DNA from 2 places in the Psychrobacter sp. TB15 genome. Region 1 is predicted to be linked to the other one. Evidence: riboswitches for the same ligand, from Rfam matches in the RefSeq annotation. Region 1 holds a riboswitch; the other holds the start of a gene.
What was found. A riboswitch is a leader RNA that binds a small molecule or an ion and turns the genes downstream of it on or off. The one in region 1 is predicted to bind thiamine pyrophosphate.
Positions count from the first base shown of each region.

Region 2: another riboswitch for thiamine pyrophosphate. It lies ahead of W234_RS0103665 (ABC transporter substrate-binding protein); the one in region 1 lies ahead of thiC (phosphomethylpyrimidine synthase ThiC).

Region 1 is NZ_AYXN01000031.1:141,004-144,430, reverse strand. Features, by position in the region: gene thiC (phosphomethylpyrimidine synthase ThiC) at 1-1,792, opposite strand, end outside; TPP riboswitch at 2,043-2,160, opposite strand; gene W234_RS0107465 (oxidative damage protection protein) at 2,290-2,580, opposite strand; gene argH (argininosuccinate lyase) at 2,769-3,427, opposite strand, start outside.
Region 2 is NZ_AYXN01000015.1:196,770-200,196, reverse strand. Features, by position in the region: gene W234_RS0103675 (VWA domain-containing protein) at 1-369, shown strand, start outside; gene W234_RS0103670 (hypothetical protein) at 429-953, opposite strand; gene W234_RS0103665 (ABC transporter substrate-binding protein) at 1,084-1,980, opposite strand; TPP riboswitch at 2,132-2,249, opposite strand; gene W234_RS0103660 (hypothetical protein) at 2,817-3,305, shown strand.

The sequences.
Region 1 (3,427 bases):
GCGCTGATTTGTGCGCGTCTTTAGGCAGCGTTTCGTCATGATATTCACGGGCGGTATCAGGGTCGAGCGCTAGATTGAACTGATCATCCCAGCGAAACTCAAAACGCGCCTTAGATAAGGCATTATCGCGAGCTTGCGCGCCCGGATGACCTTTGGCTAGATCAGCGGCATGCGCGGCGATTTTATAAGTAATAATGCCGTCTTTGACGTCTTTTTTATTCGGTAGGCCTAAATGCTCTTTTGGTGTTACATAGCACAGCATAGCAGTGCCAAACCAGCCAATCATTGCCGCGCCAATAGCACTAGTGATATGATCATAGCCGGGTGCGATATCGGTGGTCAGTGGCCCTAAGGTGTAGAACGGCGCATCATTACAGAGCTCAAGCTGCAAGTCCATATTTTCTTTGATGCGGTTCATCGCCACGTGCCCTGGACCTTCGATCATTACCTGCACATCGTGCTGCCAAGCGATTTTTGTCAGCTCGCCAAGCGTACGCAATTCGCCAAATTGCGCTTCGTCATTGGCGTCTTGTAAGCAGCCAGGACGTAGACCATCGCCTAAGCTAAACGCCACATCATACTGCTTCATAATCTCGCAGATATCCTCAAAATGGGTGTATAAAAAGCTCTCTTTATGATGGGCTAGGCACCACTGCGCCATGATCGAGCCACCACGCGAGACGATACCCGTTAAGCGATTGGCAGTGAGCGGCACATAACGCAGCAGCACGCCTGCGTGAATGGTGAAGTAATCGACGCCTTGTTCGGCTTGCTCGATAAGCGTATCACGGAATATCTCCCATGTAAGGTCTTCAGCGACGCCATCGACTTTCTCTAATGCTTGATAAATAGGCACCGTACCGATGGGTACCGGCGAGTTACGAATCAGCCATTCACGAGTCTCATGAATATGGTTACCTGTCGACAAATCCATGATGGTATCCGCGCCCCAGCGCGTTGCCCATGTCATCTTTGATACTTCTTCATCGATAGACGAACCGAGTGCTGAGTTGCCGATATTGGCGTTAATTTTTACTAAGAAATTGCGCCCGATAATCATCGGCTCAGACTCAGGATGATTGATGTTATTGGGGATGATTGCGCGACCAGCCGCGACCTCGCTACGTACAAACTCAGGGGTAATCACTTTTGGCGTATTAGCGCCGAAGCTCTCGCCGTCGTGCTGACGCATGTCAGTCAGCTCATGCTGCTTTTGCGTCTCGCGAATGGCGATATACTCCATCTCAGGGGTGATAATACCGCGGCGCGCGTAGTACATTTGCGTGACATTGCCGGCTTTGCCCTCACTAATTTTTGCGCGGCGCGGCTTATCGATATGGGCAAAGCGTAGATTGGCTGTGGTGATATCACGCGCACGCGCTTGCCCGTATGAGCTGGATAAACCGCTTAATTGTTCGGTATCACCGCGCTCGGCTATCCAGCCCTCGCGCAGTTTGGGCAAGCCGCGGGTTAGATCGATATCGACATTGGGGTCGGTATAGACGCCTGAGGTGTCATAAACATAAAAAGGTGGGTTTTGCTCCCAGTCGGACTCATCAACGCCCTGAATAGGCGTGGAATCCAGCGTGATCTCGCGCATGGGTACTTGGATATCAGGCCTTGAGCCTTGGATATAGACTTTACGAGAAGCAGGGAGAATGCGGTGCAGGTCACGCGCGTCTTCTTCAAAACGAGTGTCTTGTTGATTACGATGGGCCGGAGTTTTTAGTGCATCCGCCTTTTTGTCAGCGGCGTTTTGTTGGGTCTTTGGAGGTACGGTTGAGGTTGTCATATGCTGTCCTAGCGTGTTGTTTTGAATAAAATCAACACCGCCAGTCGCTGCGGGGATAGCATTCGTTATCTAGGCAAGTTGAGCTTATGAGCAATCGCTAGCGACTAAATCAAAAACCATCTAGCTGCAAATAATTGTCATCGAGCTATGGACGACGCTTGATATCCGCTTTGATTACTTAGCCATGCGTACATTAAGGCTAAAAGTAACCGGGATAAAAAGGCATTTCTGCCCGTCCTTTGTCATAGATAATAAATGCTGAAGACTTCCCTGCGTCGGTACTAACCGCATCAGGTTCGGCGGGTGATCTCTCAGCGAATGTACAAAAGCTTTTTAGCTTATTGTACAACGCACCCCGAGTCTGTCAGTGTTGTCGTGTTTTGAGCTAGTAAGCTTAATACTAGCAGTTTTGATAGTAGCAAATTTGGCTCATAATATATAGCCATTTGCATAGTTTGCTTATAATGGATTAGTTTGCTTGCAGTAAAGAGCTAGGTTTATTTCTCAGGTGTCCAGCCCTGCGCGCGCTCATAATCCTCGTTATCTAAGAACTTCTCACGCTGCTCAGTTAAGAACTTCTTTGCTTCTGGGTCCATCATACTTAGATGGTTTTCGTTGATCAGCATGGTTTGCTGCTCAAGCCACTCCTTCCATGCTTTGTCAGAGACAGTGTCTTGTAGCTCTTGGCCTTTTTTGTTAGGAAAAGGCGGATGCGGCATTTTTGGCAAATCTTGCTGGTACTTACGGCAAAATACAGTGTTGGCTTGCGGATTAAAAGTCTCCGTCATGATGTGCTCCTCATTCATTATGTTTATTGGGCTATAGATGTATCCTCCTATGATAACGGTCTTGGCAAATTTAGCAAAGACTATCGGGTGTAGCAACAGTAACTGTCTATAAACAAGCATGAAAAAACCCACCGTATTGGCAGGTTTTAAATAACAACGAAAGCAAAAGCTCAAGTCAAAAACAAAGACTAAGCAAAAGCTTTTAGGCGCGCGCGGCCATTGATCACAGCTTGTTTAACTTGATTGGGCGCTGTACCACCGAGATGATCACGAGCGGCCAATGAGCCCTCAAGCGTTAGATAATCAAAGACGTCATCGCCAATAGCATCACTAAACTGCTGTAATTGTTCTAGTGTTAAATCGCTCAAATCAACACCTTCATCGATAGCGAGCGCAACAGCGTTGCCAACGACTTCATGGGCATCACGGAACGCCACGCCTCTGCGTACGAGGTAGTCTGCTAAGTCCGTAGCGGTAGCGTAGCCTTTCATCGTTGCTTCACGCATAGCCTCAACATTAGGGGCAATATTAGGTAGCATATCGGCAAAGGCGAGAAGTGAGCCTGTCAACGTATCGACACAGTCAAATAGTGGTTCTTTGTCTTCTTGGTTGTCCTTATTGTACGCCAAAGGCTGGCTTTTCATTAAGCTTAGCAGCGTCGTCAACTGCCCAAACACCCGCGCCGCTTTGCCGCGTACCAGCTCTGGCACATCAGGATTTTTCTTTTGCGGCATGATGGAGGAGCCGGTACAGAAGCGATCCGGTATTTTCACAAAGTTAAACTGCGCTGACATCCAAAGGATAATCTCCTCGCTCATGCGCGATAGATGCATCATCAAAATAGAAG
Region 2 (3,427 bases), on a different contig from region 1:
CCGCGCATCAATAACGAAGCAGAGGTCATGAAGGCCGTGACTGAGTTTTATCAAAAGGACGGCTTAGACGTGCCTATCTACGTGCTATTTATCAGTGATGGCGGGGTGAATGACAATCGCGGTATCACGAGAGTCATGACGGAAGCGGCGAAACTCCCGATATTTTGGCAGTTTGTGGGCTTGGGTGGTCGTGGTTATGGTATTCTCAAAAAACTAGACGACATGACAGGGCGCGTGATTGATAATTGCGACTTTTTTGAACTCGATGATTTGGACGATATCAGCGAAGAAGCCTTGTATGAAAACATGCTAGAAGAGTTCCCAAGTTGGCTCAAAGAAGCCAAGCAACTTGGTATCGTGCAGCAATAATCTTATTATTCTATTATCATCAAATAAAAAAACCTCCACAGCAAAACGATAGCGGTTTTTTATGGTTCAAAAAATTCTACTAGCTTTTGCTGCCAATCTGCTTTACTAAATTGTCTTAAATTTATTGCCTTTTCTACTTTAAACAAGCTTTTCATCCACTGTTTAAGCCAGTAACTTATTATGAGTTTTTCGTTGCTAATAGCTTCAAGGTAAAGGCCATATATTGTATTTTTTAGCGAATGCACGCCAAATAGTGTACCTAAGTAATGCATATACGTATTAACACATTCTATATCACCATCATGGAAACGCTCAAAAAAGTACGAATAGTCATTAAACTTTCTAGGTGTAAAATGAAAATTTTTGTCATTGATCTCTTGCGCCCATAGATTGACGTTTTTATAGTTTTGGACATCACAGTAGATAGGGTGAACCATTGCTGCATCTAGATTGTCTAGAACGACACGAAAGTATCCATACTCTATTCCAATGACTTCATAGCTTTGTCCAGGGTTTAAAAACGCGACATTATAGTCGTCGTTATCTAATTTTTCATGTACATTATTTCTAGCAATAATTAGCATCCTGACCCCTATTGAGCATACTTTTGCTTTACTATAGTTTGATAGTTGACTTAGTGCACATTATAAAAAACCGCCACAGTAAAACGATAGCGGTTTTTTATTATTCAAGATATCTTAACTTCTAAAATGCCTACAGCACCCACAGCGATTGATATTGCTCATCATTCAACGTCACGATATCGATGTCGGCTAGCATCTCGCGCAGTTCTTGCCATTTATTTCCATCAGGCATGATCGGCGTGATCAATCTGCCTAACGTATTATCAATAATCGCATCCATCAGCGCGTCCGCCTCAGTTTTACTATAGTCATAATACATGCGGCGCGCAGACTCAGGCTCACTTTTACAGTGTTCTGTCATCTGATTGGTGACTTGGATAAAGGTATCTATCGCGTCCTTTTTTGCGCTATAGATCTCATCAGTCGTTAGAATCTCTAACGCTGAGAAGTTCGGATAAGGGGACAGGTTCTGATCGATAAACGTAAAGTCTAACCCTTCATGCGTCGCTTCAACCCCTTCAAAGTTATAAAAGCACAACCATGCACCATCGAGGTTTGGGTCTTCTTGCAGGTTTTTTATATGATAAAAGTCCTTTTGTACAAAGCTCACATTGTCACGACTGATACTAAAGCCGTTTTTCTTGGCATAGCGCGCTAATATCTCAAAGCCAATACGATTGGTTTTTTCTTCAGCGGCAGGGGTGCAAATGCGAATCGGTTGATTGTTTTTTAATTTATCCATGCTGGATTGCTGCATCAATATGCCGCCATCGGTCTCAAAAAAGCAGCCCAGCGCACGCAGATTAGGCGCATAATGCTCAAACAGATGGATCGGCTCATTTACATGCAGATCGATACTTTGGTTTTGCAATTCAGCAAAGCCATCATAATGATCGTCAGGCTCAATGATGGTGATATCCAGCCCTGCTTGCTCATGTGCGCCCGTGGTCACACCCGCGATAAAGGGCAGGTGGTCAGGGTTCAAAAACCATTCGAGGGTGAGGGTCAGTTTGGTGGTCGACTGCATGGTTGTTTCCTTTTTAATGATAGAAAACAATCAGACTGATGCTGTTTAAATAAAACAAAAAAGGCAAAACAAGAAAGGCAAAATCTCAACATGTAAGGCGCTATCAGATCAGCGAATCAGGTAGAGGTTTCTCTTATTTATAGACTGCTTAGGGTCTGTCATGCTTGTTTCCTACGTCAGTGCTAACTGCTTCAGGTTCACGGGTGTGTCTCAGCGATGGTTTTAACAATCGTTACAAGGTTAAAAGCAAAGCACCCCGACAAGATTGAGTGGTGCTGCATTATTTTTGATCAGTACTGCTAATGAATCCGTACTGCGAATGGCTATTATCGATAGCTACTGCATCATCATAGACGACTTGTAAGCGGTGATGCAAGCGTATCAGGAATGACAATGAATGGCATTCATACATCTATTAGCTACTTTAACTGACAACTCACCCTTAGTATCCTTAGTATCTAAAATTAAGTTTTAGCTATAGTCGATTCTAAATAAAATAGAGACATAGTTTTTCAAGGCGGAACTGGTATAAATTTTACTGGCGTGCTGTGCCTACGCATACAGAGGCTGCATAAAATTCATCCCAGTCCCGCTGTATCGTTTTTATAATGAACTCACTATACCTAGGGCAAAGTACCGCTACCGCCTCAAGCCGTAGCGGTTTTTTTATGTCAGTAAGAAAGGGGGAACAAGTTCGACCACCTTAATACTCGCAAACTAACCATCATGTAGCGAGGCTTATAAACACTCCGTACACTTGTTAGTCTTATTAATACATAATATGATTGATATAAATGATATATTGAACGCATAATTATGTAAGTCTTGAGGTAGTTATGAGCTTGAACTTGTACGTCTTTTTGTGGATTGCCTTTACCTTTTTTACCTTCCTGATTACAGTCAGTAAGATAAACGCCTATCGAGCCGTCGGAAAAAGAGGGGCGACCGAAGTGGACCATGCTGATAGTCATTTCGGTATCGAAAATAGCTTTTATAGAACGGATGCTTCTTGGCACGATATTATCTTTTTTCATGCCTCGGCGTCGGGGCTGGCTGCCGTACTACTGATACTGGTTATCAAAGGTAAGATACTGTTCCCCGGCACCGAGACCTTTTTTGGTATCGTCGCTCCCGTGGTGATATTTATTATCAGTATCACGCTACTGGCTTTGGCGTTTTACTTTTTTGCCATCTCTATGCTCAAGCTTGGCACGACGCTCAGCAAGATTAAGATTAATAATAAAGAGATTAAGACGTTTTATGCGACCGCTGGCGTCTTTGTGTACTTCGTCATCTTTACGGTGATTGTGCTGCTATTAGTATAAGCACCTTTTTTGATGCTTATCAATGCGCGGCTAGTTTGCGTAATTATACTCAGTAAAACCACTTAAGCAAAAACCACTTAAGTAAAAACCACTTTAGCCTTTGCTATCAGTGGTTTTTTTAT